Regions from separate parts of the Pantoea sp. AS142 genome, predicted to be linked through region 3. Evidence: riboswitches for the same ligand, from Rfam matches in the RefSeq annotation. Region 3 holds a riboswitch; each other region holds the start of a gene.
What was found. Region 3 has a riboswitch for thiamine pyrophosphate ahead of tenA (thiaminase II). Riboswitches for the same ligand answer to the same signal wherever they lie in the genome.

Region 1: it holds a riboswitch for thiamine pyrophosphate, as region 3 does, so the genes downstream of both, thiC (phosphomethylpyrimidine synthase ThiC) here and tenA (thiaminase II) in region 3, are expected to answer to the same signal.
Region 2: it holds a riboswitch for thiamine pyrophosphate, as region 3 does, so the genes downstream of both, WFO64_RS08125 (FAD-dependent oxidoreductase) here and tenA (thiaminase II) in region 3, are expected to answer to the same signal.
Region 4: it holds a riboswitch for thiamine pyrophosphate, as region 3 does, so the genes downstream of both, thiM (hydroxyethylthiazole kinase) here and tenA (thiaminase II) in region 3, are expected to answer to the same signal.

What each region holds. Positions count from the first base shown of each region.
Region 1 is NZ_JBBCMO010000018.1:5,249-12,742, reverse strand. It holds gene WFO64_RS21885 (aminotransferase-like domain-containing protein) at 1-1,317, shown strand, start outside; gene thiE (thiamine phosphate synthase) at 1,511-2,137, opposite strand; gene thiC (phosphomethylpyrimidine synthase ThiC) at 2,140-4,062, opposite strand; TPP riboswitch at 4,150-4,250, opposite strand; gene rsd (sigma D regulator) at 4,404-4,910, opposite strand; gene nudC (NAD(+) diphosphatase) at 5,000-5,770, shown strand; gene hemE (uroporphyrinogen decarboxylase) at 5,811-6,878, shown strand; gene nfi (deoxyribonuclease V) at 6,881-7,494, shown strand, end outside.
Region 2 is NZ_JBBCMO010000003.1:28,063-35,556, reverse strand. It holds gene WFO64_RS08155 (hypothetical protein) at 2-271, opposite strand; gene WFO64_RS08150 (DsbA family protein) at 589-1,131, shown strand; gene WFO64_RS08145 (ASCH domain-containing protein) at 1,377-1,790, shown strand; gene WFO64_RS08140 (HesA/MoeB/ThiF family protein) at 1,800-2,768, opposite strand; gene WFO64_RS08135 (thiazole synthase) at 2,778-3,536, opposite strand; gene thiS (sulfur carrier protein ThiS) at 3,539-3,736, opposite strand; gene WFO64_RS08125 (FAD-dependent oxidoreductase) at 3,720-4,664, opposite strand; TPP riboswitch at 4,798-4,917, opposite strand; gene WFO64_RS08120 (ArsR/SmtB family transcription factor) at 5,057-5,374, opposite strand; gene WFO64_RS08115 (alkene reductase) at 5,391-6,509, opposite strand; gene WFO64_RS08110 (hypothetical protein) at 6,769-7,494, opposite strand, start outside.
Region 3 is NZ_JBBCMO010000003.1:207,513-215,006, reverse strand. It holds gene WFO64_RS08990 (ABC transporter substrate-binding protein) at 1-743, opposite strand, end outside; gene WFO64_RS08985 (ABC transporter permease) at 768-1,529, opposite strand; gene WFO64_RS08980 (ABC transporter ATP-binding protein) at 1,526-2,266, opposite strand; gene tenA (thiaminase II) at 2,263-2,964, opposite strand; TPP riboswitch at 3,033-3,135, opposite strand; gene WFO64_RS08970 (6-phospho-beta-glucosidase) at 3,220-4,650, opposite strand; gene ascF (PTS cellobiose/arbutin/salicin transporter subunit IIBC) at 4,683-6,131, opposite strand; gene WFO64_RS08960 (LacI family DNA-binding transcriptional regulator) at 6,388-7,404, shown strand; gene WFO64_RS08955 (DeoR family transcriptional regulator) at 7,401-7,494, opposite strand, start outside.
Region 4 is NZ_JBBCMO010000002.1:392,103-399,596, reverse strand. It holds gene WFO64_RS06860 (mannitol dehydrogenase family protein) at 1-130, shown strand, start outside; gene WFO64_RS06855 (GntR family transcriptional regulator) at 231-917, shown strand; gene thiD (bifunctional hydroxymethylpyrimidine kinase/phosphomethylpyrimidine kinase) at 976-1,776, opposite strand; gene thiM (hydroxyethylthiazole kinase) at 1,763-2,560, opposite strand; TPP riboswitch at 2,595-2,695, opposite strand; gene WFO64_RS06840 (hypothetical protein) at 3,002-3,199, shown strand; gene WFO64_RS06835 (AEC family transporter) at 3,296-4,255, shown strand; gene ahpF (alkyl hydroperoxide reductase subunit F) at 4,320-5,888, opposite strand; gene ahpC (alkyl hydroperoxide reductase subunit C) at 5,960-6,523, opposite strand; gene WFO64_RS06820 (GNAT family N-acetyltransferase) at 6,759-7,214, shown strand; gene apbC (iron-sulfur cluster carrier protein ApbC) at 7,211-7,494, opposite strand, start outside.

The DNA.
Region 1 (7,494 bases), on a different contig from region 3:
TATCATCTGCTGGAAGAGAAGCAGATGATTACGCCGCAGTCGCGCTCCGGCTATTTTGTTGCCTCGCGCAAAGCGACGCCGCCAATCCCTGCGCTCACCCGTCCCGCACAGCGGCCAGTTGAGGTGACGCAGTGGGATGCTGTACTGGAACTGATTAATAGCCGTCTGGAAGATGATGTGTTGCAACTGGGCAGCGGCATGCCCGATCTGACGCAGCCGACGCTAAAGCCGCTCTGGAAAACCTTCAGCCGACAGGCGCAGAAGCAGGAAATCGCGCTGCTGAATTATGACAACCTCTATGGTGTACTCGCGCTGCGGCAACAGGTTGCGCGACTGGCGATAGATAGCGGTTGCCAGCTCACCGCCGATGATATCGTTATTACTACTGGCTGCCACGAAGCATTGTCGGTAGCCGTGCGTGCAGTCTGCGAGCCGGGCGATATCATTGCCGTTGAGTCGCCTTCGTTTCACGGCATCATGCAAACCCTGCGTGGCTTTGGCATTCGTGCCATCGAGATCCCGACCGATGCGTTAACCGGCATCAGTCTGGAAGCGCTGGAACTGGCTTTTGATCAATGGCCGATTAAAGCCGTCGTGGTCGTACCGAATTGCAATAATCCGCTGGGATTTATTATGCCTGAGCAGCGTAAGCGTACATTGCTGGCACTGGCGCAGAGGTTTGATGCGGCGGTGATTGAAGATGATGTTTATGGTGAGTTAGCCTGGGAATACCCGCGCCCACCCACCATTAAAGCGCTGGATCTCGATGGCCGTGTTCTGCTGTGCAGCTCCTTTTCCAAAACGCTGGCACCGGGTTTGCGCGTCGGCTGGGTTGCACCAGGCCGCTATCGCGACCGTGTGCTGCACATGAAGTATATTGTCACAGGTTCCACCGCTACGCAGCCACAGCATGCGGTCTCAGAGTTTATCCGCCAGGGCCATTATCAGCCCCACCTGCGCCGGATGCGGCAAATCTATCACCGTAACTATGAAACCTTTAGCTGCTGGGTACGGCAATACTTTCCCTGCGGCATCTGTGTTTCCCGTCCTCAGGGTGGCTTTCTGATGTGGATAGAACTACCAGAAGCATTTGATGCGGTCCGGCTTAACCGCGAACTGCGCGAGTCAAAAATTCAGATTGCTGTGGGTTCACTGTTTTCGGCATCGGGTAAATATCGTAACTGTTTGCGCGTAAACTACGGGCTGCCAATCAACGAGCAAACTGAACAGGCGCTGGCGCTGGTGGGTGCAGCCGTCGAACGCGCCATGCTCTCGTGCCAGCATGAGACGCAGACTTCAGCCTCTACTCTCACGTAGTGAAAAGAAGGAACAGGGCCGGCAAGAGGAGGGAACCGGCCCTGGTCAGATAACCTTAACCTGACGGATGCCACGTTAAGGTTTTGGATTAAAGCACGCCAGCGGCAACATAGGTTTTTGCGCGACGCTTTCCCGAAAGAATGCTGGCATTACTTATTTTGCAGTCGCTATGCGAAACAGGTTCCACACATTCCTATTTCTGCGGCTCTGCCAGTGCCAGCAGGGTACGCGTTGCTTCACGCCAGTCATCTGCCTGGGTAATCGCACTCACCACCGCGATGCTGCCCACACCGGTTGCGAGCACATCGGGTGCTCGTGCAATTGAGATTCCGCCAATCGCCACGGTGGGAAGATGCGTCAGACGTGTCAGATGTCGCTTTAGCTGCTCAATGCCCTGAGGCGCAGAAGGCATCTCTTTGGTCTGTGTCGGAAAGATATGCCCAAGCGCGATATAAGAGGGCTGGATCGCCAGGGCGCGATCCAGTTCCGCATCATCGTGGGTGGAGAGTCCCAGTCGCAATCCGGCCTGATGAATGTGGGCGAGATCTGCGAAATCCAGATCTTCCTGACCCAGATGCACGCCATAGGCGTGATGCTTAATCGCCAGCTGCCAGTAGTCATTAATAAACAGGCGCGCGTCAAAGCGTTTGCCCAGTGCAATCGCCTGAGCAATGGCGTGCTCGGCGACCTCATCGGGCTGATCTTTCATGCGCAGCTGCAGCGTGCGAACGCCCGTCTCCAGCAGGCGTTCAATCCACGCGGGACTATCAACTACCGGATAAAGCCCCAGGCGCGGAGCGGTAGCGGGAAATGCAGGCATGGTTAATCCTCATTAATGGCATCGGCGGGGTGATAAAACTCATCGCCGCGGCTGCGTAAACGGTCTGACATTTGCGCCATGCCTACTTCAACCGGCTCGGCACGGGCATCCTGGCGTGCCGCAAACTCGCGCACCTCCTGGGAAATTTTCATCGAGCAGAATTTAGGACCGCACATTGAGCAGAAATGGGCCACTTTGCCCGACTCCTGCGGCAGGGTTTCATCATGCATAGCCCTTGCAGTATGGGGATCCAGCGCCAGGTTAAACTGATCTTCCCAGCGGAATTCAAAGCGCGCTTTGGACATGGCGTTATCACGTATCTGCGCCCCCGGATGGCCTTTCGCCAGATCGGCGGCATGCGCCGCGATTTTGTAGGTGATCAATCCTTGCTTCACATCGTCTTTGTTCGGCAGGCCCAGATGTTCTTTGGGCGTGACGTAACACAACATGGCGCAACCAAACCAGCCAATCATGGCGGCACCGATACCTGAGGTAAAATGGTCATAGCCAGGTGCAATGTCAGTGGTAAGCGGGCCAAGCGTATAGAAGGGGGCTTCATCGCACAGGTCGAGCTGTTCGGTCATGTTGCGACGAATCATATGCATCGGGACATGCCCCGGCCCCTCAATCATCACCTGAACGTCATATTCCCAGGCGATGCGGGTCAGTTCGCCCAGGGTACGCAGTTCGGCAAACTGTGCCTCATCATTGGCATCCTGAATCGACCCCGGACGTAAGCCGTCACCCAGAGACAGGGAAACATCATAAGCGGCGCAGATTTCACAGATCTCCCGGAAGTGCTGATACAGGAAGCTCTCCTGATGATGCGACAGGCACCATTTGGCCATGATCGATCCACCCCGCGACACAATCCCGGTCAGACGCTTCGCGGTCATCGGGACATAACGCAGCAGCACGCCAGCATGGATCGTGAAATAATCGACGCCTTGCTCTGCCTGCTCAAGTAGCGTGTCCCGGAAAATTTCCCAGTTCAGTGCCTCGGCCACGCCATTCACTTTTTCCAGCGCCTGATAAATCGGCACGGTACCAATGGGCACGGGACTGTTTCGCAAAATCCATTCGCGTGTTTCATGAATATAACGGCCGGTAGAGAGATCCATCACCGTATCGGCTCCCCAGCGAGTCGACCAGACCAGTTTTTCCACTTCTTCCTCAATGGAAGAGGTTACTGCCGAGTTACCGATGTTGGCGTTGACCTTAACCAGAAAGTTGCGGCCAATGATCATCGGCTCCGATTCAGGGTGATTGATATTGGCAGGGATGATGGCGCGGCCGGCAGCGACCTCCTGACGGACAAACTCGGGCGTGATATCGGCGGGCAGATGCGCGCCAAAACTATGGCCTGGATGCTGTTGCAGCAACACCTCACTGCGGATTCGCTCCCGGCCCATATTTTCCCGCAGGGCGATAAATTCCATTTCCGGGGTAATGATCCCCTGGCGGGCATAGTGCAGTTGCGTGACGCGGTGGCCTGCGCGGGCACGGCGCGGTGTCGGAAGTTGATCGAAGCGCAGATGATCCAGTCCCTCGTCAGCCAGCCGCTGCTGGGTATAGTCTGAGCTGTTCTGTTCCAGAAGCACGCTGTCGTCGCGTTCAGCAATCCAGCGGGCGCGCAGCTTTTCAAGGCCACGATGAACATCGATCTGTGCCGCGGAATCGCCATAAGCCCCCGCCGTGTCATAGACCGGTACCGCTTCGTTTTGCTCATAAAGAGGCTGTTCTTTGCTGCCGCCGAGGTGGGTCGGGCTGAGCGCGATTTCGCGCATGGGAACGCGAATATCCTCGCGGCTGCCGGTAATCCAGATGCGACGGGACTGGGGAAATGCACTGCCGCTTTGCAAGGAATCGATAAATTCCTGCGCCTGGGCACGTTGTTCACGACGGGTTATTTTTGGGTCAGACATAGCAATCTTCCTGTTAAGGGGGAACGATGCTTGTCCGGAGTTCGGAAGGAGTAACCGTATAGACAGCGTAAACGTACTGGCATACAGAAAATATTTACTCTTGTTCCCTTCGCAGGTTCTAACCTGATCAGGTTCCGCGGATCCCGAATTAACGGTCTCAGCCCAACTGGGCACTCCGACAAGAAGCTGTTTTTACGCTGGCGTCTGATCACAACAGAGTCAGGCGTAAACCTTGTATTTCAAAGCAAAAATAAAAAAGGTTCTTTGGAGTACGCTCCTCAGAACCTGTTCAGCATAAAAGGGCGACGAGATAATCTCAACCCTTTTACCAGTGATGACGGCTAAGCCGGACGCGCGATATGGCTGTCATTGGCAACCGGCGGAGTGGCAAGCTGGTTATCCCATGCCAGCTGGATCAGATTATCTTCCAGCGTAAACCGTGCTTCCAGCACTTCGCCGACTTCGGACAGCGCCTGCTGAAAGGTCATGCAGTTCTCGTCGTCGATCGCCTGTTGCAGTTGACCGTCATACAGTTGCATCAGACGTTCAGTGTTGGCTTCCAACGGTGGATAGATCTGCGCGGCGGCGATCATCGGGCTGTCGCCACTCATTTCACTGATGACGCGTTCATAGATACTGAAGTGACCTGCAGAAAGATAATCGACCAGGCTGTGACAGAAGTTGTCCAGAGCCTGTTCATCCAGACGCGTCAGCGCCTCTTTTTTAGGTTTAAGGCCGACAAGGTGATAATAGGTCACCAGTAGCTGACGACGAGCTTCAAGCCACGAATCGACCAGTTCATTACTGCCACCTACGCGTTCAGCCAGGACGTCTAACTGGTTAAGCATATCTAACTCCATGTGAGTTATAGTTGTTTATCTACACACTTAACATCAGGGCTTCAGCGTGCGTTTTGACGCTAAGGATGACGAAATAAATGCAATACGAAATCTCAAGCGTAGACGCTGGATGGTGGATTGTCAGCCATGAACAGAAACTTTGGTTGCCACAAGGTGATTTGCCCCACGGAAACGCCGAAAAATTTGGTTTGACCGGCAGTAAGGCCCGCACTATCGGTGAATGGCAGGGCGAAAAAGTCTGGCTAATTTGTGAGCCGCGTTCTGCCGATATGTTCTCAGTACGACAGTTGATCGATCAGGATGTAGAGCTGTTTCAGCTGGTGGGTCGCGGTGTGCAGCTGGCAGAATTCTACCGGTCTCATCGCTGGTGCGGCTATTGCGGCCATGAGATGTACCACAGCAAACATGAATTTGCCTGTCTCTGCAGTCACTGCCGCGAGCGTTACTATCCACAGATCGCTCCCTGCATCATTGTCGCTATCCGTCGTGGTGATGAAATCCTGCTGGCGAATCATGCCCGCCATCGCAACAAGGTCTACACCGTGCTGGCGGGTTTTGTGGAAGTTGGCGAGACGCTGGAGCAGGCCGTTGCCCGCGAAGTGATGGAAGAGAGCAATATCCGGGTCAAAAACGTCCGTTACGTCACCTCCCAGCCGTGGCCCTTTCCGCAATCGCTGATGACCGCGTTTATGGCGGAATATGCCAGCGGCGATCTGCAACACGACGGCAAAGAGCTGCTGGATGCGGCCTGGTTCCGTTTTGATGACCTGCCCCTGTTGCCGCCGCCAGGCACCGTGGCGCGCCGTCTGATTGAAGATACCGTCGCCCTGTGCCGCGCCGAAGTGTGAAAGTGCTACACTACACGCCTGTTATTGAGAGAGTGTTGAGATGAGTGAACTGAAGAACGATCGTTATTTGCGTGCCCTGTTACGTCAGCCAGTTGATGTCACGCCGGTATGGATGATGCGACAAGCCGGGCGCTATTTACCGGAGTACAAAGCGACACGCGCCCAGGCGGGTGACTTTATGTCGCTATGTAAAAACGCCGAGTTGGCCTGTGAAGTCACTCTCCAGCCGCTGCGCCGTTATCCGTTGGATGCCGCCATTCTCTTCAGTGACATCCTGACCATTCCGGATGCGATGGGACTGGGTCTCTATTTTGAAACCGGCGAAGGCCCGCGTTTCTCTCATCCTGTGACCTGTCGCGCTGACGTCGAGCGTTTACCGGTGCCCGATCCAGAAATGGAGCTGGGCTATGTGATGAATGCCGTCCGCACTATCCGTAAAAACCTGAACGGTGATCTGCCGCTGATTGGCTTCTCAGGCAGTCCGTGGACGCTGGCCACCTACATGGTGGAAGGCGGCAGCAGCAAGGCATTTACCAAAATCAAGAAGATGATGTATGCCGATCCCGCTACGCTGCACGCGATGCTGGATAAGCTGGCCGACAGCGTCATCCTCTATCTCAATGCTCAGATTCGCGCCGGTGCGCAGTCCGTGATGATATTCGATACCTGGGGCGGCGTGCTGACCGGTCGTGATTATCGCGAGTTCTCACTTCACTACATGCACAAAATTGTCGATGGCCTGCTACGTGAAAACGACGGTCGCCGCGTACCCGTGACGCTCTTCACCAAAGGGGGCGGACAGTGGCTGGAAGCGATGGCTGCCACCGGTTGTGATGCGCTGGGTCTCGACTGGACCACCGATATCGATGACGCCCGACGTCGCGTGGGCGACAAAGTCGCGCTGCAGGGCAACATGGATCCCTCTATGCTCTATGCTGCACCTCAGCGTATTGAACAGGAAGTGGCCGGGATCCTGAAACGCTTTGGCTCAGGCACCGGACATATCTTCAATCTGGGACACGGTATTCATCAGGATGTTCCACCCGAAAATGCAGGTGTCTTTGTTGACGCTGTACATCGCTTATCACGTCCCTGGCATCAGGAGTAATCATGGACATTGCCGCACTTCGCGCTGAGCAGTTAGAACGCGCCGCTGACGTGGTGCGCGAAGACGACTTTGACGTGCTGCCGCCCCGCTTTATTGGCGGAGCAGACGTTGGATTTGAGCAGGAAGGCACCGTCACGCGCGCGGCGATGGTAGTATTGGAATATCCATCGTTGAAGCTGGTGGAACATCGCATCGCGCGCGTTGAGACCACTATGCCCTATATTCCGGGCTTTCTCTCATTCCGTGAGTATCCAGCGCTAATGGCCGCCTGGCAGATGCTGAAACAAAAACCGGATCTGCTGTTTGTGGATGGGCACGGTATTTCGCATCCAAGACGGCTTGGCGTCGCGTCGCATTTTGGCCTGCTGGTCGATGTGCCAACCATTGGCGTCGCAAAAAGTCGTCTGTGTGGACGTTTTGCCGATCTGGATGCGGAGCCTGGCAGTCGTCAGCCGCTGATCGACAAAGGTGAGCAGATAGGCTGGGTATTGCGCAGCAAGCTGCGTTGTAATCCGCTGTTTGTCGCCACCGGCCATCGTGTCAGCCTGGATACCGCGCTACACTGGGTCGAAAACTGTACGCGTGGTTATCGGTTGCCTGAACCTACACGCTGGGC
Region 2 (7,494 bases), 180 kb from region 3:
CCTAAAGCAGATCGTGATCCATCGGGGTGCGAAAAGCGTGACGTGCGGCAACCATTAACTGACTGGCTGTAACGGAAGTGGGTAATCGCAACAGAATTTTGCTCGCCTGCCAGTAACAGAGCACCATGACTTCATCCTCCTCATTTTCAGCCAGTTCATGCAATCGGGCGCGAAGTGACAGCACATCAAGGGTCTGCTGTTCATCCAGCATGTCTGAGATCGTCTGATTGATGACGCGATGGAGAGTTTTCCAGGTGAGACCGGTATGCAAAATTAACCTCTTCTAACGCCCATCGACTCAGGGCAGACAGGCAGCAAGGAAGTAGCAGACATGCCCTGGTAATTTGAGAAAGCAAACTCTGCTGGTAACTATAGCTGCTCATCAGCGGCGATGCAGGGCCAGCTGTTGAGAATGCCAAAGCCGATAATTCTAACGATTAATGGTACTGCCTGTCGCCTGTTACGCGCAGGTCAGCAACTGATTGCTGAATTTTGTAACAATTGCGGCTGATTCTTAACTGGCTGAAGTGAGTAGGATTTGCCAGAGTAAATACCCTTTTCTCCCCGATAATCGCTAAGGAGTTGCCAATGAGTCAGCACGCTGATGCACTGGTATGGGGCCACGGCCCCATGATATTTGAAGTCTTTCTGGAACCTACCTGTCCTTTTTCGGTCCGCGCATTCAATAAATTCGACGCTTTACTGGCGCACGCGGGTGAAGAGAAGATCACGCTGAAGATCCGTCTGCAGTCACAACCCTGGCACCTCTATTCAGGATTGATTGTGCGCTATATCCTTGCCGCCGCATGCGAAAGTAAAGCAGCGGCAAAGAAAGTGATGCAGGCGGTGGCCGATCATCGTGAAGAGTTTGAATTCACCGATCATTGCACCGGACCTAACCGCGATGCCACGCCGAATCAGATTCTGGCCCGCCTGAAAGCGTACAGTGGCGTGGATGCCCTGGCCGCGTTTGATCAGCCTGATTTGCAGAACGCCATTAAATGGCACTGCAAATATGCCCGTCAGAACGGCATTCATGTGTCACCAACCTTTATGGTTAATGGCCTGGTACAGCCCGATATCAGCAGCGGGGACGACATTGAGCGCTGGGCGAGTTTTTTGATTAGCTAATTTCTGGTGTGTGTCGGTGGCAGGCGTAGCTTTCAGCGTCAGCGATTCGGACGACCTCACTATTTTGATAATTTTGCCTGTTTTCCGGCAGGGCGGCCGGTTAAGCTGTGCCACTATTTGCAGAACAACGGCAGAGAGTAACCTGCCGTGGTGACTGCTGCTATTTATCTAACGATGCCGCTGGCCTGCGTTGCGATAACCTCAGGTTATGTCTGGCGCGCCCGCATTGATTCGAGGACTTTCTGATGGCAATGACGCTGGAACAACTGCGAGATAAATACCCTGACGCGATGGTCGACACGTTTGGTGACTCCCCTGAACTCGCCAGTGAGCTGACCACACTGATCATTGCCGGCAAAAAAGTCGCCAGCTGCGGTTCACTGCGTAGCTGGCAGGAGCAGGAAAGGTTGCCTCAACCGGGTGGTTACAGCATCATCCTGAATCGCGAACAGCAGCCGGTCTGCGTGCTCCGCACCACCGGGCTGTTCCTGACGCGCTTTGATCGCGTGACGCCAGAGATGGCGATGCTGGAAGGCGAAGGCGATCTCAGCCTCGATTACTGGCGGCAGGAACATCAGCGCTACTTTCAGCGCGCAGGCTATTTCCACACTGAAATGGAGTTGATCTTCGAGACATTTCAGCTGGTGGAGGTGATTTAAACTGACATGCTAAAGCATGTTGGCCGCCATCAACGCCAGCCGCGTTATCCCACGGGCGGCAAGGTTTTCAGCCGCCTGTGCCGCACGCATTCCACTGGTGCAAACCAGCACTACACGCTGATCGGCAGGCGGCTGCCAGGACGCTATCTGCTGCGGCAGAATCCGTATCACCCGATCGGCCACACTGACCGGCGCCTCTTCCCGACTACGCAACTCCACAATGCAATCTTCCTCCGTGAGCATGAGTCGATCGATAAAAGGCGTGCCCGGCACGTCCGGCTCGGGCGCATCGTCAAAGCGGAACGGCCGCACGTGCCAGTCAACAAAATCGCAATGAATCATGCAGCCTAGCGGCGATGGCGTCAGTTTTAATAAAACACTCAGCGCCATCTGCGCCTGCATTGCGCCCAGCGTTGCCACCGCAGGTCCCATCACGCCTGCGGTGTTGCAGTTACCCGAGACCACGGGTAACTGCGGAAACACCGCGCGATAGCTGGGCGCACCGCCACAGAATCCACCGACATAGCCTTTACGTCCCAGCACCGAGGCGCAAATCAGTGGCAAACCTCGCGGAGAGCAGGTGTCGGAGAGCAGATAAGTGATAGCAAAGTTATCCGCCGCATCCACCACCAGATCGATCCCCTCCAGCACCTGTGGCAGTTCACTGGCGTTCAGCTGTTGTGGATGCGCTTCCACCTGACAGTCTGGATTTCGCTGCCCCAGCGCACGCTGGACGCAAAACACTTTCGGCTGCCCCACATCGTCCACCCCAAACAGCGTCTGCCGATGCAGGTTATGCAGTTCAACCCGATCGCCATCGTAAAGGCGAATAAAACCTACGCCTGCGCCTGCCAGTAAGGGCAGCAGCGTCGCGCTAAGCCCGCCCGCCCCCACCACCAGCACCCTTGCGCTGCTCAGCCGTTGCTGGCCCGCTTCACCCATTTCCGGCAACATTGTCTGTCGCTGATAACGTGACATTGCCACTCCTTATCTGAATTGTGCCAGGCCAAAAACTGGCGTGGAGGCTGACGCCATATCGCGCTGCTCCATCAATCCTGCCTGAAACGCCTCGTGCCCCCCGTAGATCGCGGCGGCAAAGGCACCCGACATTCTCACTGGATCGCGCGCTTTTGCCACCGCAGTGTTAAGCAGCACGCCATCGAAACCCATCTCCATAGCCTGTGCCGCCTGGCCTGGTGCGCCGATCCCTGCATCAATAATCAGCGGTATATCTTTAAACCATGCACGCATAGTGCGCAGCCCCTCGATATTGCGCAGCCCCTGGCCTGAACCAATCGGCGCGCCCCAGGGCATCAGCACTTCACAGCCCGCTTCCAGCAATTTTTCGCCCACAATCAGATCATCGGTGGTGTAGGGAAAGACCTGAAATCCGTCAGCGCAGAGAATGCGCGCGGCTTCAACCAGCGCAAACGGATCGGGCTGTAGTGTGTCGGCATGGCCAATCACTTCCAGCTTTATCCATGTTGTATCGAACAGTTCACGTGCCATCAGTGCCGTCGTCACTGCCTCTTTCACTGTGTGACAGCCCGCGGTATTGGGCAGAATACGTTTATTGAGCCGTTGCAGTAGCGTACGGAACGCCCCGCCCTCGCTGCCTTCCCGTCGCAGGCTGACGGTAATAATCTCCGCACCAGATGCGTCTATCGCCTGATGCAGAATGTCCGGTGATGGATAGCCAGCGGTACCGAGCAGAAATCGGGATTGCGGAACAAACTGGTAGAACATGATCAACCTCCCTGCATGGGTGACAGGATTTCCAACTGGTTTCCCGCCTCAAGCTGCTGGCTGGCATAACAGCTGCGCGGCACAAACTCGCCGTTCAGCGCGGTGGCGACCGTGCGCGGATCAATCTGCTGCTCCTGCAACAGCTCAGCCAGCGTATTTGCACCGGTTTCAATCGTGCGGCCATTAAGTTCCACTCGCATAACTAATCTCCTGAGTGAGTTGCAGCATAAGTTTTTCAGCCATAATCGGGGCCAGCAAAAAACCGTGGCGGTAAAGCCCATTGAGGAAAAAACGGCCATTTTCGTAGCGGACCTGTGGCAGGTTCTGCTGATAAGCGGGCCGGAGACCGGTGCCGCTCTCTGTGATCCGAGCTTCTGCCAGCGCCGGATGCAGACTATAGGCGGCGCTGAGCAGCTCCATCATTGCCCTGGCGCTGATCGGGCTGCTGTCGTGGCTTTCAACCATGGTCGCACCCAGCATGAAGTGGCCACTGGCACGGGGCACCAGATAGCAGGGGAAGCGCGGGTGGAGAAGCCGGACAGGACGGGAGAGCTGAATTTCGGGCGCGTGCAGGATGAACATTTCGCCACGCACTGCACGCAGTGACGGCTGCTGGTCAGCAGCGTGGATGCCACGGCAGTCGATGATTTTCCCGCTGGGTTTACCACTGTGAATGGGCACCCCCGCCTGTTGCAGCTTATCGTGCAGTTGCTGCAACGCGCGGCGCGGATCGAGATGCGCCTCGCCGGCGAAAAACAGGCCGCGGGCAAAGCGGTTTTCCAGCGCCGGTTCAACCTCACCAGGCGCGACCCACTGATGCTGCTCCGTCATGCTGGCGAAGCGCGTCAGTTCGCGGCTGTCGCGCGGCGGCGCAACCACCAGCGTGCCCTGCTGCTCCACGCCCTCTACACGTTTCGCCCACCAGCTGGCAGCGTGCTGGCCCCATTCGATCACCTGTGGAGGTGCACTTTCTGCTTCGCACCAGGGCGCGAGCATGCCCCCTGCCCAGTGCGAGGCCGCACGGCAGTCAGGCTGAGTAATGATTTCAACGGTTTCTCCCTGTTCCGCCAGCAGCGTGGCGACACAAAGCCCGGCAACGCCGCTGCCGACCACCGACCAGCGGCTCAAAATGTCCACCAGACAGCAGAAGAGAGATTCAGGATTAAGTGGGTCACATTCGCCTCGTTATCAGTTAACGAAGACCCGTGATACCAGAAGGGAAAAGGCAAGAGCGGCGCGACTGCACCCTTGCGGCAAGTATCTGATGAGATACCCGTCTTCCTACGCCAGTATCAACTGGGTCAGGTTCTAAGGGTCGCTAAGCCGCGCGGTGCGCTATTAGCCTCTCAGTCTCTCTGGCGAGACTCCCCTGACGGGTTTAGTTGTAAGGTAAGCAGGCAGTTTCGTCAAGCAGACTGCATGGAACAGAGTCAGAAAATCGGGGAGACGTTCAGGGTCTGGCTGTCCGGGCAAACCTGCAATGGCAGCCCGGTCAGGCAAAGGTATTGAAAATGCCGTCGCTACAAAAGCGCCTGCAGCGATTGCGTCACCGCTTCGGTGACTTTGCGAATACGTGGTTCGACGCGGCGATAGTAGGTCCATTTCCCCACTTTACTGGCTTCTACCAGCCCTGCGCTCTGAAGTGCTTTCAGGCATAACGAGGTGGCGGGCTGTGATAAGCCCGCCTTGTCCTGGATGAGACTGGCACAGACGCCATACTGATCGAAAGGATAGAGCTGGGAATAACCCGCAAACGCTTCGTCAGGATTTTTAAGCCACTTTAGCACTGCCACCCGGGTTGGGTTAGACAGTAGCTTCAGGGCATTTTCGGGGGACATGCCGCCTCACAGAACATCAGGATAGGTAAACAGGATAGTCAGTATAGCCTTTCTCACTGCCGCCATACAGGGAGGCGTGATCGACATCATTCAGCGGAAAGCCTGATTTAATCCGCGCCGGCAGGTCAGGATTAGCAATAAATGAGCGGCCAAAACCAAACAGGTCGCCCCAGCCTTTTTCCAGCATATGCTGTGCTTTTTCTGCCGTGTAACGACCTGAATAGATAATCGGTGAGCGAAACGTTTCCCGTAGCGCAATACGGAAACTCTCAGGCATATCCGGACTGTTATCCCAATCCGCTTCGGCTATTGAGAGATAGCAAACTTCCAGTTCGTTGAGCAGTTGCGCGGCACGGATGTAAGTCGCGTGGGGATCGCTTTCGACCAGTCCGAGATAGACGCGCTCTTCGTCGGTACTTGAAAACAGCGGCGCAAACCTGACGCCAACACGGTGGCTGCCAAATACCGAGCTGACCGCCTCAACGACTTCACGCAGAAAACGCAGACGATTCTCAGCTGATCCACCATATTCGTCCGTACGGAAGTTAGTGTGCTCAGAGATAAACTGGTTAATCAGGTAACCGTTGGCGGAGTGCAGTTCCACGCCGTCGAAACCGGCTGCTTTGGCATTCTCTGCTGCCCGTCGGTAGAGTTCCACGATCTCTTTAACTTCAGCGGTGGTCAATTCCCGTGGTGCGCTGGGCGCAGTTAATATCCCGGCTCCTGGCCCTGTTTCAATAAATACCCGGACGTTATCGGCTGTCATGGCTGAAGGCGCAACGGGTGCCTGCTTGCCTGGCTGAAGTTCATTGTGCGAGACGCGACCAACATGCCAGAGCTGACAGAAAATCGTGGCACCTTCCTGATGTACCGCCTCTGTGATCTTTTTCCAGCCGGCAATCTGCGCGTCGCTGTGGATCCCTGGCGTCCAGGCATAGCCTTGCCCGCGAGGCTCAATCTGGGTGCCTTCGGTGATCATCAGTCCCGCGCTGGCGCGCTGGCGGTAATATTCCACCATTATATCGCCGGGAATGTTGCCCGGCTGTTCGCTGCGGCAACGCGTCAGCGGCGGCAGTACTATGCGGTTCCGAAGTTGAAGATTACCCAGATTCAGGGGGGTAAAAAGTGACGACATGACTAAAAATCCTCTGATATGTGAAGAGGTGGTATTATATTTACACATTTAAATTTGTAAATGTGTAATCTCTCCTTTTTTCCTGGGATGGTTGAGATCAGAAAGACAGTTTCAGGCTGGGTCGTTAAATAGTACTGTAATAACAATAAGTAATTGCTGGTCGTGAGGGGATAACGTCAGTCTGGCTATCCTGCAAATGCGGCTCTGTGGCGCGTTTCTTAGCCACGAGTGTACCGTCACTTGCAGGATTATAGCGACATTATAAAGCGTATTTTTCAGTGAACGCCTGCCACTGCTGGCGATAAACCGCCAACTGCTTTAGTGCGGCATCGATAGAGGGCTGTGCTTTGTTGTGCGGGTTAGGCGTGGCACGGATCACGTCGGCAAAGGTGTTAAATACAGCATTCATGTCACTGCCCGACTTTGTCGCCTCCATCATTCTGGCCAATTCAATCTGTGGCCGCGCAGTGCCGCTTTTTACCTGGTCGAGGTCATCACGCGCACCCGCCACGATTTCGCTGGTGCCATATTGATGCGCGATATCCAGCATCTGCTGCGCCCCAAGCAGCAATCTCTCTTCCCGGAATGCCACTTTACTGTCGATCATCTCATCAACAATACCGGTCGCCTGGTCCCGCTTATCCTCCGGGACATATTTCTCAATCAATTTGTGCAGTTTCACCTGCGTAAGCGTCATTGCCATCGCTTCAGAGGTATCACTGTCATCGTACTGATTACGCCCCACCTGACCTTCAGCCAGTACCTGATGAAGCGCGCTCGCGAAGTCATCCATGCTGACCTGGGTGTTATCTGCCGTCATGTCCAGCAGCGGCCGGAATGTCCTGGCATCCCAGCTGGTATTGGGGTCATTAAACAGCGCATAGCCAAGGTTGAACGTCGGCCCCTGGCTGGCTGACTTGCCCCTCACCAAATCTTTCAGATCTTGCAGGTTTTCAGTCTGCTGTTCCGCTGAAATGGGCTCAGG
Region 3 (7,494 bases):
GCCTGCCAGCTCTCCTCTGGATGCGCCTGCAACTGAGCATTCCCCCTCTTCAGTGCCCGCAAAAACTTTTTGATTTTCTCCTGACCGGCCTCATCACGGTTGGCGACGATAATCAGTTCGTCATAAGGCGGCACACCATAATCCTCGACGTTAAACACCACTGGCTCTTTACCCGCAAGTTTCATCTCCTGTGCTTCGATATTGCGATACCCGCCGATAACTGCATCTACCTTTCCGGTTATCAGGGCGCTGGTGAGCTGAAAATTGACGTTAACCCGCTTAACCTGATCGACCTTTATGCCGTCATGGTTCAGCACAGTGGCCAGTGTTGCCTGTTCAATGCCGCTGACCGAATAGCCAATACGCTTACCTTTCAAATCTGCCGGACGCTTAATCGTTTTATCGAGTGTTATCAGGGTGTTCAGGGGCATATTAATCAGCGTGCCAACCCGTATCAGTGGCACACCCTGATCGGCGAAGAGATTCAGCTGCGGCTGATAAGTAATCGCCAGGTCCGCCTGTTTCGCCGCCACCAGACGCGGCGGGAGTGCCGGATCGGAAGGTGGGATAATGTTGACCTCCAGCCCTTCTGCCGCAAATGCGCCCGTCTGCTGGGCCACCATAATGGGCGCGTGGTCGGGATTGATATACCAGTCGAGCACCAGCGTCAGTTTTTCCGTCGCCAGAGCCTCTGTGGCGAAGGTGGTGCTGAAAAGCAAGGTAAACAGAGGCATTTTAGTCATGGGATTTCTCATCTGTAGAGGTCATTAAAGTGTCTCCGGTGCCCAGGTAATCAGGTGGCGCAGCAGGAGGTCGGTAGTCAGCCACAGGGCCAGCGTCACCAGCACCAGAATAAACAGGGCAGCGAAACAGAGGTCACTCTGCATCCGGGCGTTGGCATTCAGCATCACATAACCCAGACCTTCGGCCGATCCGACCCATTCACCGATGATTGCGCCAATCGGCGCTACTGCTGCCGCCATCCGCAATCCTGACCCCAGGGCGGGCAGCGCGGCTAACAGCCGGACATGGCGCAGCTGCGCTCTACGTGACGCGCCCAGAGTGCGAGCCAGATCGAGATAGCCGGGCGTGACGCGACGCAGGCCATCAAAAAAGGCGGAGGTCACCGGAAAAAAGATCACCAGTACTGCCATCGCGACTTTGGCACCCATGCCGAAGCCAAACCAGAGCACCAGCAACGGCGCCAGGGCAAATACCGGAATCGCCTGGCTGGTAATCACCACCGGCATCATCCAGCGCTGCAGCCAGGGCGAAAAGGTCATGCTCAGCGCCAGCACACCACCCAGCAGCACGCCGAGAGCCATGCCGCAGAGGATCTCGGTCAGCGTAATCAGAGTGTGATGGCCAAAATAGCCCGCGTTTTGCCACAGCGCGGTGGCGACCGCAGCGGGTGAGGGCAGCAGAAAGGCTGGAATGTCAGTCAGTGTGGCGAGCCACCACAGCGTAATCAGCCCGACAGCGATCATCACGCCACGGCGAACACTAGCGAAACCCATGCGTAATCTCATCCTGCTATCCTGCTCAGTTGGTTCAGCAATGCGGCCTGACTCTGGATTAAGTGGATGTCTTCTGCTGCCCGTGGTGGCTGGCCCTGCAGTGGCGGGCAAGCTTCAACCCCCGCTGAACCTACCAGCAGTATTTGGTGACTAAGCCGACAGGCTTCTGCGGCATCATGAGTAATCATCAGCACGGTATGCCCGACCAGCACTTCTGCGGCCAGCGTCTGGATCTGACTGCGGGTCAATGCATCCAGAGCAGAGAAAGGCTCATCCATCAGTACAATGGGCTGACGGGTATAGAGGGTGCGTGCCAGAGCGGCGCGCTGACGCATCCCGCCGGAGAGTGCCGCAGGGCGGGCGGTGGCGCAGTGACTCAGACCCACCCGTTCCAGCAGATGGTTCGCCCAGTCGCGATCGGCTTTCTCACCTTTCAGGCGACTGGCGAGGCAGACATTTTGTTCAACCGTTAGCCACGGGTAGAGCAAATCCTGTTGACCCATCCAGGCGATCCGTCCGGTCAGAGGTTGACCATCGCTGCCGCTAATCTGCCCCGAGGTTGGAGGCATCAGACCGGCAATGACCCGCATCAGGCTGCTTTTACCGACGCCGCTGGCACCCAGTAAAGCGGTAAATCTGCCGCCCTCAACCTCCAGATCTAACTGGCTGAAGAGTTTCTGCTGACCGAAATTCACGCAGAGCTGGCGAATTGAAATGCCAGCTGGCACGACATCGCACCCCTGGCTCATGGACTGATCCGAACAGCGGCAGCTTGATTGAGACCCATCTGCCAGAAAGCGGATTCCAGCCGGGTTGCGGTGGTAAAAATGATCGCCAGCCGATCAAAGCGCTCTCTCCCGGCGTGCTGTTGAGCCAGGGTTTCAAACAGTGAAAGTGAGGAGTGGACACCGGCCAGGTAAGTTTGATCACCGTAATTCTCTATCCATGCAGCGTAAGGATTGCCCTCAAAGCGGGTTGTGGGATCATCCAGTAGCGTCAGACCGATTTCAGCGTAACCGGCAACGCATGGCATCAGCGCCGTCATCAGCTCCAGCGCATCCCCGGTGTGACCCACGTCCAGCACGTAGCGGGTGTAGTTGAGCGTTTCCACTGCCTCAGGTTCGCTCGCCATTGCCGCCTCGCTGATGCCCCAGTGCTGGCAGTAACTCTGATGCAGCGGCAGTTCGCTGACGATGGCGTTAAGCGATGCCGTTGCGCTATGTAAGGCTGCTGGCTCAGAGAGTTTGCTAATTAGCAGACCCCAGGCACGGGCAAAGTGCAGCAGAAACAGGTAATCCTGGGTGAGATAATGGCGGAAAGCGACCGGTGGCAGCGTGCCCCGACCGAGCTGCTGCACAAAATCGTGCGCAATATAGGCTTGCCAATGAGTGCCAGCCTGCTGGCGCAGACGACCATAAAAGCCGGTATCGAAAAGCGGATGTGACATGGGATCTCCAGTAACAGGGAGATCCGGGCATACGGTCTGGAACAGGGAATGATGCAGGAGAAAACGCAGAAAATCTGCCGACCCGTCCCTTCGCTGGCATGACCCAGATCAGGTTCAAAGGGTTCGGCTTACGCCATCTCAGCCCATTACAGGGCACCCCTCGGAGACAGTGGTTATACGATAATAAACGCCAGAGTACAACGGCACAGTTATTGACTCATTAAAAGCCAGAAAGCTAACTCTTAAGTGACATTGTCACTCAAGGTCTGTGCCGTTACTGGTAATCACTTTCTTGTACCACCAGAAAGATTTTTTCCGCGTGCGCGCCAGCGTGCCGTTACCCCGATCGTCCCGGTCAACATAGACAAAACCGTAGCGCTTGCTCATTTCACCGGTTGAAGCGGCAACCAGATCGATACAGCCCCAGCTGGTGTAGCCTATTACTGGTACGCCATCTTCAATGGCGTCGCCCATGGCGCGAATATGTTCCCGCAGATAGCGGATGCGGTAGTCGTCATTAATCTCGCCATCCGCATCAATTTCATCGCGTGCGCCCAGGCCATTCTCTACCAGGAACAGCGGCTTCTGGTAGCGGTCATACATCATGTTCATGGTAATGCGTAACCCCAGCGGATCGATGCCCCATCCCCATTCACTGCGTGGCACATGGGGATTAGTCAGGGATTTCACGACATTGGCGGCGCTGCTGTTCTGCTCGTTCATCTCTGCCGAAGCGCACCGTGAGGCGTAATAACTGAATGAGACAAAATCGACACTGTTTTTCAGCAGTTCGGTATCCCCGTCAGCGATTTCCAGCGTCACCCCTTTTTCACGGAACACGCGGGCAGCGTAGGCCGGATAGGCACCGCGCGCCTGCACATCAATAAAAAACAGGTTTTCGCGATCCTTTTCCAGTGCCGCCCAGACATCTTCCGGTTTACTGGACCAGGGGTAGAAGTTGCCGCCTGCCAGCATGCAGCCGACCTGGTTAGCCGGATTCACTTCATGCGCTAGCCGGGTGACCAACGCACTGGCGACCAGTTCATGATGTGCCGCCTGATACTTCACCTGCTCCTTATTCTCACCGGGTTCGAACACCAGACCGGCACCGGAAAACGGGCTGTGTAGCAGGATATTGATCTCATTAAAGGTCAGCCAGTATTTCACCAGGCCATCAAAGGCTTCGAAACAGCTGCGGGCATAGCGGGCAAAAAAGTCGACCATTTTTCGATTGCGCCACGAGCCATATTCAGTTACCAGATGCATCGGCACATCAAAATGACAGAGCGTGACCAGCGGTTCGATATTATATTTCCGGCACTCCTCAAAGACCGCGCGGTAAAAGTCGATGCCTTGCTGATTGGGCGTCAGTTCATCACCGTTGGGATAGAGGCGGCTCCAGGCAATAGAGGTGCGGAATACGCTGAACCCCATCTCGGCCATCAGCGCGATGTCCTCTGAATAGCGGTGATAGAAATCGATCGCATCATGGCTGGGATAAAATTCATCGTCACGCAGGGTAAAACGCTTTTCCAGGCCCAGTTTTATCGGCATACGGTGCGGGCCATGCGGGATCATATCGACGGTAGTTAAGCCCTTTCCACCCTCACGATAACCGCCTTCACTCTGGTTGGCGGCCAACGCGCCGCCCCATAAAAATCCTTGCGGAAACCTTGAATCAGACATGCATTCCTCTTTTCCGGGTCAGCGTGACCCATTTAGTGGCTATGGATCGCGTTAGCGCGTTCTGTAGCGGGCGCGGGTTGCGCTGTGTGTCCGGGTACGATTTCAGGAATATCTTCAAACCCTAACAGCAGTGTGAGTACAAACGACAGCACCACAGACAAAATCATTACCGCTCCGACCCAGACAATACTCATTGGATTGGCAGGATCGAAGAACTGCACGCTGGTAAACAGGCCGGGAGAGGCCATTGAGTGACTGGCCAGCCCGCCAATGCCCGCTAGCGCGCCGCAGATAAACCCGCTGATCAGACAGGCGACTAGTGGCCGTTTTAAGCGGACCGCAACGCCATACAGGGCCGGTTCTGAAATGCCGGCAATAATGGCTGAGGCCGCCGCCGCCAGCGCGGTCTGGCGGAGTTCACGGTTTTTGGTACGAAACGCCACCGCCAGCGACGATCCCCCCAGCGAGAGGTTGGCGCCAATCTCTGACGGCATCACCATGCCCTCTTTGCCGGTTTCGGCAATGGTCTGGATGATGGTGGGTGTGAACACCCGATGCATCCCGGTCATCACCAGCAGCGGCCAGATTGCGCCCATAATCGCGACGGAAAGCCAGCCAAGATAGCCATGCACGGAGTAGACCAGCGTGGAGATGCCGCTGCCGATCCAGATGCCAATCGGGCCAATCAGCACAATGGCGACGGGGGCTGCAATCAGCACAATCAGCATCGGTTTCAGGAAGTTTTTGGTGACAGCAGGAGTAATACGATCCACGCCACGCTCAATGTGCGACAGGATCCAGGTCATGACCAGCGCCGGGATTACCGTGTAGGTATATTTCACTGCGGTCACCGGAATATAAGCGAATTCAACTGCCTGACCCTGCGCCGCTTTTGCCATTAGCTCAACAAAATTGGGATGGACCAGTACACCGGCAATGGCAATCGCCAGCGACATGTTGGTTTTGAATTTTAGCGCCGCAGAGGCGGCGACCATCACCGGCAGAAAGAAGAACGCGCCGTCGCCAATCACGTTCAGGATCACCAGCGTTGATGAGCCTTTCTCGAATATGCCTGCCATATCAAGGATCATCGCCAGCAGCTTAACCATTGAGCCGCCAATAATGGCCGGGATCAGCGGCGACATCGTGCCCACCAGCGCATCAAGAATGCCTGCACCAATGCCTCTCAGGGTGAATTTGCGTGTCACCGGTACAGACAATGACGCGGCGGGCGATCCCATTTCCAGCACCGCTTGATAAGCCTGCGAAACGTTATTACCGATGATCACCTGGTACTGGGTATCGTGGTGCACCACACCCATGACGCCATCGATCGCTTTGAGCCGGGGACAGTCAACCTGGGTTTCATCTTTCACTACAAACCGCAGGCGGGTCATGCAGTGGGTTACGGCTTCGATATTGGTGAGGCCGCCTAGCGCATCGACGATGGCGCGTGACACCTCGGCATCATTTCTGGGCATGATCGCTCTTCTCTGTAGGGGAAATCGGTCAAAATTTTTATGTTTTTGCGCCTGCGGGCAGGCAAATAGGAAACCGGTTTCACAAAATCATGAAGTGCTTTTAAAGCGTCGACAAGCGTAAAAATTAGTCCGATTTGTGTTTTGTGAACTCCATCACCTGAGCGGGGTGGGTGGCTTCGCTTTCAGGCGGGGTAAATATTTTAAAGATAGAGAGGCTTAGGTAGACTGCATAACGACGCAGCAAAGGAGCATCATCATGGCAACGATTAAGGAAGTGGCAAACAGGGCCGGCGTCTCAAAAGCGACAGTGTCACGTGTGCTATCCGGTAACGGCTATGTCGGGCAGGAAAAGCGTGAAAAAGTATTGAAGGCCATTGCCGAAACCGGATATCGGCCCAATCTGCTGGCGCGCAATCTGGCGGCAAAAACGTCTCAGACCATCGGCCTGGTAATTACCAATACGCTCTACAGCGGCAGCTACTTCACTGAGTTAATGGCTCATTCCGCGCGCATGCTGGAGCAGCAGGGCCGTCAGCTTATCCTGGCGGACGGCAAACATACCGCTGAGCAGGAGCAGGCGGCAATTCAGTTTCTGCTCGATCTACGCTGTGACGGTATCATTATCTACCCACGTTTCCTGAGTATCGACGCGCTGGATGCCATTATCTCCCGGCACAAACAGCCGATACTGGTGATCAATCGGCGACTGCGTATCAACCAGAGCTATTGCATTTATAGCGATCAGTACGCCAGCAGCGTCACGGCAGTCAGCCATCTGCTGAATCAAGGGCATCGCGATATCGCATTCATTTCCGGGTCACTGGATTCACCGACTGGCGTCGAGCGTCTTTCCGGCTATCACGCTGCGCTGGCCGCACAGGGTTTTGACGCTGATCCACAGCGAATCGTGCCGGGTAAATGGACAGCGCAGAGCGGTATGGCGGCCGTGGACACGCTACTGGAACGCGGGGTGCCTTTTAGTGCGCTGGTGGCGAGTAATGATGAAATGGCGATTGGTGCGATCAAGCGGCTCACCGAATGCCATATCGCGGTGCCTGATCAGGTCTCCGTGATTGGCTTTGATGATATCCCGTTGGCACCTTATATCACGCCGTCGTTATCCAGTATGAAACTGCCGGTCACAGAGATGATCGATGAGACGATTAACCGTCTGTTAACCATGCTGGATGGGGGGGACTGGCATAACCGGACGCCTTTCACGGCCAGCCTGATGCTGCGCGAATCCGTCACTAAAGGCCCCGGGTCTGCTTAATCCGCCGCGATCTGAATTACCTCGATTGCCTGCTCTCTGAGTTGTACTACCGTTGCCGCATCCAGCGTCTCATCGGTAATCACATACCCG
Region 4 (7,494 bases), on a different contig from region 3:
CATTCGCGAGGTGTTTGGCGAGGATCTGCTGCAAAATGCCGATGTAGTGGCCCGGCTGACCGCCTGGTACGAGCAACTGACCACGCAGGGGGCTCGCGCTACAGTGCAGCACTTTCTAAACCGCGGCTAAAGGCTCTGTAACAAAGCGCTGGCGCAGACGCAGCGCGCTGATTAGACTGACACTTTCCCATCGCGCTGGCCTCTGCCAGCCGTAATATGGATATTGCTGCATGTCGATCGCCTATACCATTACCCCCAGCGAACCGGTAAATCAGCAGATTTACCGGTATCTGCGCCGAGATATTGTCACCTGCGCAATTCAGCCGGGCTCGCTACTTTCTGAAAAAGAGGTCTCCGCGCGCTTCAACGTCTCGCGCCAGCCGGTACGCGAAGCGTTCATCAAGCTGGCCGAAGCCGGACTGGTACAGGTATTGCCGCAGCGAGGCACCTTCGTGCGCAAAATCTCCGCTAAACGGGTGGCAGATGGCCGCTTTATCCGTGAGGCGGTGGAAGTATCGGTGGTCCGCCGTGCGGCGCTGGAGATTGATGATCCGGCACTGATGGCGCTGGAGCATAACCTGCAACTGCAGCGCATGGCCGCTGAGCGGCATGACAGTCAGGCTTTTCTCAGCCTGGACGATGAGTTTCATCGCCTGATCGCTGAAAGCATTGACTGTAAGCTAGCCTGGGAGACAGTGGAGAATATCAAAGCGGCAATGGACCGGGTGCGATTTCTGACGCTGAGTGAAGTCTCTCCGCCGGACAAGCTGATTGAGCAGCATGAAGAGATTTTTGCCGCGCTGAAGCGCCATGACTCCGATGCTGCCGAAGCGGCAATGCGTCGTCACCTGCAGGAGATGATCTTCTCGATCACCCCGATTGCCGAGCGTAACAGCGCCTGGTTTGAAGCACCCTGAGCCTGAAAGATTAATCGCCTGCACCGTCCGATTGGCTGGTCGATGCGGGCGTTCGTTATTACCACCATTGATGAAAATGGTGAACCGGCCCGATACCCTTCCCGACCTCCAGGGAATCCGCCTGCAGCAGCGCCTGCTGTAACCAGTTTTTAGCGTCTCCAATCGTCTCTGCCCAGTCAACATGGCGTGGACGCAACGCGGCTAAGGCTGCCGAGAGTGTGCAGCCGGTGCCATGCGTATGACGGGTATTCACGCGCCGCGTGCTGAATCGCTGCTCTGCTGAATGCGTGACCAGCCAGTCCGGGCTCTCCGCCGCCAGAAGGTGCCCGCCCTTCATCAGCACGGCCTGACAGCCCAGCGCCAGCAATGCCCGCCCCTGTTCGCGCATCTCAGCCTCATCTGTGGCAATGGCGCAATCGAGCAACACCGCCGCTTCTGGCAGATTAGGCGTGATCAGCGCGACCTGTGGCAATAACAGCTCACGCACACTGGCAACGGCGTCTGGTGAGAGCAGCGCATCGCCACTTTTCGCGATCATTACCGTATCCAGCACCACAAACGGGATTTCCGCATGCTTCAGCCGGGCAGCAACCTGCTCCACAATGGCCGTTTCTGACAGCATGCCGATTTTCGCACTGTCGATACGTACGTCATTCAGCACCGAATCGAGCTGGGCGGCCACAAAGTCAGGCGTGATACGGTAAACAGACTGCACGCCACAGGTGTTCTGTGCCACCAGCGCGGTAATCACACTGGTGCCATAGGCCCCAAGGGCTGAAAAGGTTTTGAGATCGGCCTGTATGCCTGCGCCGCCGCTGGGATCGGTACCGGCAATCGTCAGGGCATTAATGCGTTTCATGATCCACCTCCAGCGTCCAGAGCGCATCAATAAACGTTGTGGCAAAACTGCCTGGCCCGGCTGACTGCGACGCCGCTTTTTCACCTGCCCGAGCCATGACCTGACAGGCGGTGGCGACATTTATCAGCCGATCGCCAGGCAGACTGCTGAAACCGGCCACCACGGCCGAGAGTGCGCAGCCGGTGCCCACCACCCGCGTCATTAAGGGCGTGCCACCGCTGATGGTAAGAATTCGCTGACCATCGGTGGCGTAGTCCACTTCACCCGTCACTACCACCAGCGTGCGCCAGGTGATGGCAAGCTGCTGTGCCGCATCAAGGGCCGCATCTGCCTGATGCAGCGTATCGACACCGCGCCCGCCGCGGGCCTGCTGTGCCAGCGCCAGAATCTCTGAAGCATTCCCCCTAATCACCGCCGGTTGCTGGCTCAGCAGTTGCTGGCAAAAGTCGGTGCGCAGCGTCAGCGCGCCGACCGCGACCGGATCAAGCGTCCAGGGGGTGCCCGCCTGCCTGGCGGCAGTGATAGCAACCTGCATCGCCTGCTGACGTTCGCGGGTTAAGGTGCCGACATTAATCAGCAGGGCATCGGCAAAGCCGCTGAACTGTGCCGCTTCATCAGCATCGATCACCATCGCCGGTGAGGCATTCAGTGCCAGCAAGACGTTAGCGGTGAAGTTCTGGACCACGTCATTGGTCATGCAATGCACCAGCGGTGACTGACAACGGAAAGTGTGCAAACGGGGCGCGAAGTGCGCGGCAGAAAGGTGTTGAGATCGATGTGTCATCATAGCTCCCAACCGGCGAACAAGAAGGCGAATGCGGTCAGGCATCAGACTTCCCTACGCTGGCATTATCCAGTTCAGGTCAGCGGGTTTTTCTCAGCCCTTTCACTGTGGAAAGCGGCACCCCGAGTCGTGTTACGGTTTGCAGCATAGGCAAGCCGTCCGGCGAAAGCAAGCGACACCAGTCAGGCAAATAATTGTGCATGAGACAATTCACATGATCCCGATCAACGCCTGACGGTGCAAAAAGAGGCTTAATGCTGCGGGTTAGCAAGTTACCTCTTAATAGGTAGCCCCGTTTTTTACTCTGACGGGTATTATTTTCCGCGCCCACCTGAGTTATCCCATAATAATTAACCTGCTCGCAGCACCATCGTAAAAAATATTATATTTCATGGGGTTAAAAACTTCTGGAACGGAAATTCATACTATTCAGGATGTATGATGCGATTGTCAGCGCTTATTCCACACCGCCATCGATGGCAGGATATTATTATTGAACGCAAGGGTGCCATGGCGCCCAATGGCAGACAGTATTTTTCCACCTATATTTCCGCGCGCTGCTCAGGCTGTGGCGAAATTATTCACCGGGTCTATTACCGTGATATTACTGACCAGCAGGCACGCCGCTGGTTGGGCTAACGTCCCAGCTACGGTCAATTCAGACACCGCTAAGTTAACAGTTAGTTAGCAATTTGTTAGTCTGGTAACTAATCATCGTCTGACCAGACTCTCTCTATGCCACTGCTGTTTGAAAGCTTAAACCATCAAATTTATCTGTCAGCCCCGCTGTTTATCCTGATTCTGCTGGGATACGGCCTGACGCGCCTCGGAAAATGGCCCGCCAGCATCAGCGAAGGGATGAACCGTTTTGTGTTCAATGTTGCCCTACCCTGCATGTTGTTTCGGGTCATGAGCACCTTTTCGCAAAGCCCGCCGGTTGATGCGCGCCTGTTACTGGCCTTCTTTGGCAGTTGCCTGCTGGTGTTTATGGTGGGCCGGTTGCTGGCGGCACGACTGTTTAATCTGGATGGTGTGGCGGCATCGGTCTTTGCGCTGGGGGGAATCTTTTCCAATAATGTGATGTTGGGGATCCCGGTGGCCACAGTGCTGCTGGGGCCAGAGGCCCTGCCCCCGGTAGCGCTGGTGCTGGTGTTTAATAGCCTGATCCTCTGGACCTTATTGACCGTTTCAGTCGAGTGGGCAAAACAGGGCAGCTTCTCGCTGAAAGGCGTGTGGCGCACCCTGATCGGTGTACTGAAGAACCCGCTGATCATCGGCATTCTCAGCGGCACGGCATGGAGTTTCCTGCAACATCCCTTGCCGGTACTCGCCGCTGAACCGCTGCGAATGCTGGCCTCGCTGGCGGCGCCCCTGTCACTGGTAACGCTGGGCATGAGTCTGGCGCACTATCGGGTGCGGGATGGATTGAAAGAGAGCTATACCCTGTGTCTGCTGAAGCTGGTGCTGCAACCGATGACGGTATGGGCAATCGCCTGGCTGACCGGTCTGCCGCCGCTGGAGAGTAAAGTGGTGGTGTTGCTGGGGTCGATGGCGGTCGGGGTTAACGTCTATCTGATGTCGCAGAAATTTAATGTCATTACCGGCCCGGCGGCGGCGAGTATGCTGTTTTCTACGCTGTTTGCGGCAGTGACGACGCCAATCTGGATGATGCTGATGACGCTGGCGGGCTATTAACAGGATAATAAAAAAAAAGCCCCTCAGCACGGGTGCTGAAGGGCTACTGTCTGGCTGGCGAACGTTATTCAGCCGATTTATTACGAATCAGATAGTCAAAAGCGCTGAGTGACGCTTTTGCCCCTTCGCCACTGGCGATGATGATCTGTTTGTACGGCACGGTGGTACAGTCACCTGCGGCGAACACGCCTTTCAGGCTGGTTTCGCATTTACCATCGATGATGATCTCACCCATTTTGTTGCGCTCAACCGCGCCTTCCAGCCATGGCGTATTTGGCAGCAGACCGATCTGAACGAAGATACCGGCGAGCGGCAGCTCATGGGTGGTCTGCGTCGTACGGTCGATATAGTGCAGGCCAGTCACTTTAGTACCGTCGCCTTTCACTTCAGTGGTCTGCGCGTTCAGGATCACATCAACGTTTTTCAGGCTGCGCAGTTTATCCTGCAGCACCTGGTCAGCACGCATCTCACTGGCAAACTCCAGCAGCGTAACGTGTTCAACGATACCCGCCAGATCGATGGCGGCTTCAACGCCGGAGTTACCGCCGCCGATCACTGCCGTGCGCTTGCCTTTGAACAGCGGGCCATCACAGTGTGGGCAATAGGTCACGCCTTTGGTGCGATACTCTTCTTCACCCGGCACGCCCATGTTACGCCAGCGTGCGCCGGTCGCCAGGATGATGCTACGTGATTTAAGCACGGCGCCTGAGGCGGTTTCAATGGCGTGCATGCCGCCCTCTTTCGCTGCCGGGATCAGTTTGATGGCGCTCTGGCTTTCAATGACGTCCACGTTGTAATCATCAACGTGTGCGCGCAATGAACCTGCCAGTTTTGCCCCTTCGGTTTTCGGTACGGAGATATAGTTTTCGATATCCACTGTGTCCAATACCTGGCCGCCAAAACGCTCACCCAGCAGGCCGGTACGGATACCCTTACGTGCTGAGTAGATGGCTGCCGCTGCGCCCGCCGGGCCGCTGCCGATAATCAGAACTTCATAAGCGTCGCGCTTGTTCAGCTCTTCCGCCGCGCGTTTATCTGCGTTGGTATCCACTTTGCTGACGATTTCCGCCAGGCTCATGCGGCCCTGACCAAACTCTTTACCGTTGAGGTAAACCGCTGGCACGCCCATTACGTTACGTTCCTGAATCTCGTTCTGGAACAGGCCACCATCGATAGCGGTGTGGCTGATGCGCGGGTTAATCACCGCCATCAGATTCAGCGCCTGTACGACGTCAGGGCAGTTATGGCATGAAAGTGAATAGTAGGTTTCGAAGTGGAAATCGCTGTCCAGCGCGGCGATCTGATCCAGCAGGCTTTGTGCTTCTTTTGACGGATGCCCACCGGTCTGCAACAGTGCCAGCACCAGTGAGGTAAATTCGTGACCCAGCGGTGAGCCAGCAAAACGCGGGCCACTGTTCGAACCTGGGTTGGTGATCAGGAAAGAGGGCTTACGCACCTGACGATCGTTCTCTTCACGGAAGCTGACTTTGTCAGACAAGCCGGCGATATCAACCAACAGTTCACGGATCTCGGTTGATTTTGCCCCCTCATCCAGGTTGGCAATCAACTCAACAGGTTTGGTTAATTTCTCAAGATAAGCCTTGAGCTGCGTTTTCAAATTTGTGTCGAGCATAGTGATGTCCTGGTCAAAAAATCGGGTGCCGCAGCACCCGATTGGAGAATGGTCGAAAGGCCGAAGCCGGATTAGATTTTGCCAACCAGGTCCAGGGACGGAGCCAGTGTTGCATCACCTTCTTTCCATTTCGCCGGGCACACTTCGCCTGGGTGAGAAGCCACATACTGAGCAGCTTTCACTTTGCGCAGCAGGTCAGAGGCGTCACGGCCAATGCCTTCAGCAGTGATTTCGATCGCCTGGATAACGCCTTCCGGGTCAACGATAAAGGTACCACGGTCAGCCAGACCTTCTGCTTCACGCATGATTTCGAAGTTACGGGTCAGCGCGCCAGTTGGGTCACCGATCATCGCGTACTGGATTTTCGCAATGGTTTCTGAGGAACCGTGCCAGGCTTTGTGGGTAAAGTGGGTGTCGGTAGAAACGGAGTAGATATCTACGCCCAGTTTCTGGAAATCTTCGTAGTAGTCAGCCACGTCGCCCAGTTCGGTCGGGCAAACAAAGGTGAAGTCAGCTGGATAGAAGAAGAACACACTCCATTTACCTTCAACGTCTTTCTCGGTTACGTCGATGAATTCGCCGTTTTTGAATGCTGCGTTTTTGAACGGCTTGATTTTGGTATTGATAATAGACATCTGGTGGCCTCCGTTAAAATATGTGATGCAGGTTACATAATTTTCGGGCCAACATCTAATATGCGGACGTTATCAATCTGATAAACGAAAGCTATCAAACGCTGAGAGACTGATGCTCTCTGGCCCGGCAGGCAGTGTACAGCGATTTACGTGACATTTAACCCGCTTTATCTTTACGCCCCTCTCCGCTAAACACTGCTAGTTTTGTAAGACCGCATTAAAAGGGAGCAGACCTGTGGAGATTCGTCCGTTTACTGAAGCCGATCGTCCTTTCCTGCGTACGCTGTTTCTGGCGGCGCGACGGCATAACTGGCGCTGGCTTGATGGCAGCGAGTGGCAACTGGAAGATTTTGATGGCGTCATCCTGGGCGAAACCGTGCTGGTCGCCGAATCTGAGGGTCAGCGCGTCGGCTTTGCGGGGCTGCTGGAGAACGATAACTTCCTGCACAGCCTCTATGTCGATCCTGACTGGCAGGGTTGCGGCGTAGGCAGCGCTTTACTGCAGGCGGTTGAGGCGCGCTTTACCTCCACTGGCGCACTCAAGTGCCTGCAGAAGAACAAAGCGGCGCAGGCCTTTTACCTGAAACATGGCTGGAAGATGATTTCACAGGGTGAAGGCGAGCACGGCGGCTACGTGCTCATGCACTACCCGCTGGCCTCGCAATATGCCAGCGGGTCGGGTCGGGCTTAAAGCGCGCGGAATGCAATGTCGCCAGGGATGACGTCGCCCTGCCAGTAGAGCTGAGCAGCGACCCGTCCGGCCAGCTGGCGATAAAGCGCGGTAAACTCGCTATCTGGCCGACGCATCACCGTCGGTTCGCCTTCATCAAGATCTTCACGCAGGTCAATGTGCAGCGGCAGCTGGGCCAGTAGCTGCGTCTGGTAATCTTCCACCAGTTTCTGCGCGCCGCCGGTGCCGAAAATCGGCTCGTGGAATCCACACTGACTGCAGACATGCAGGCTCATGTTTT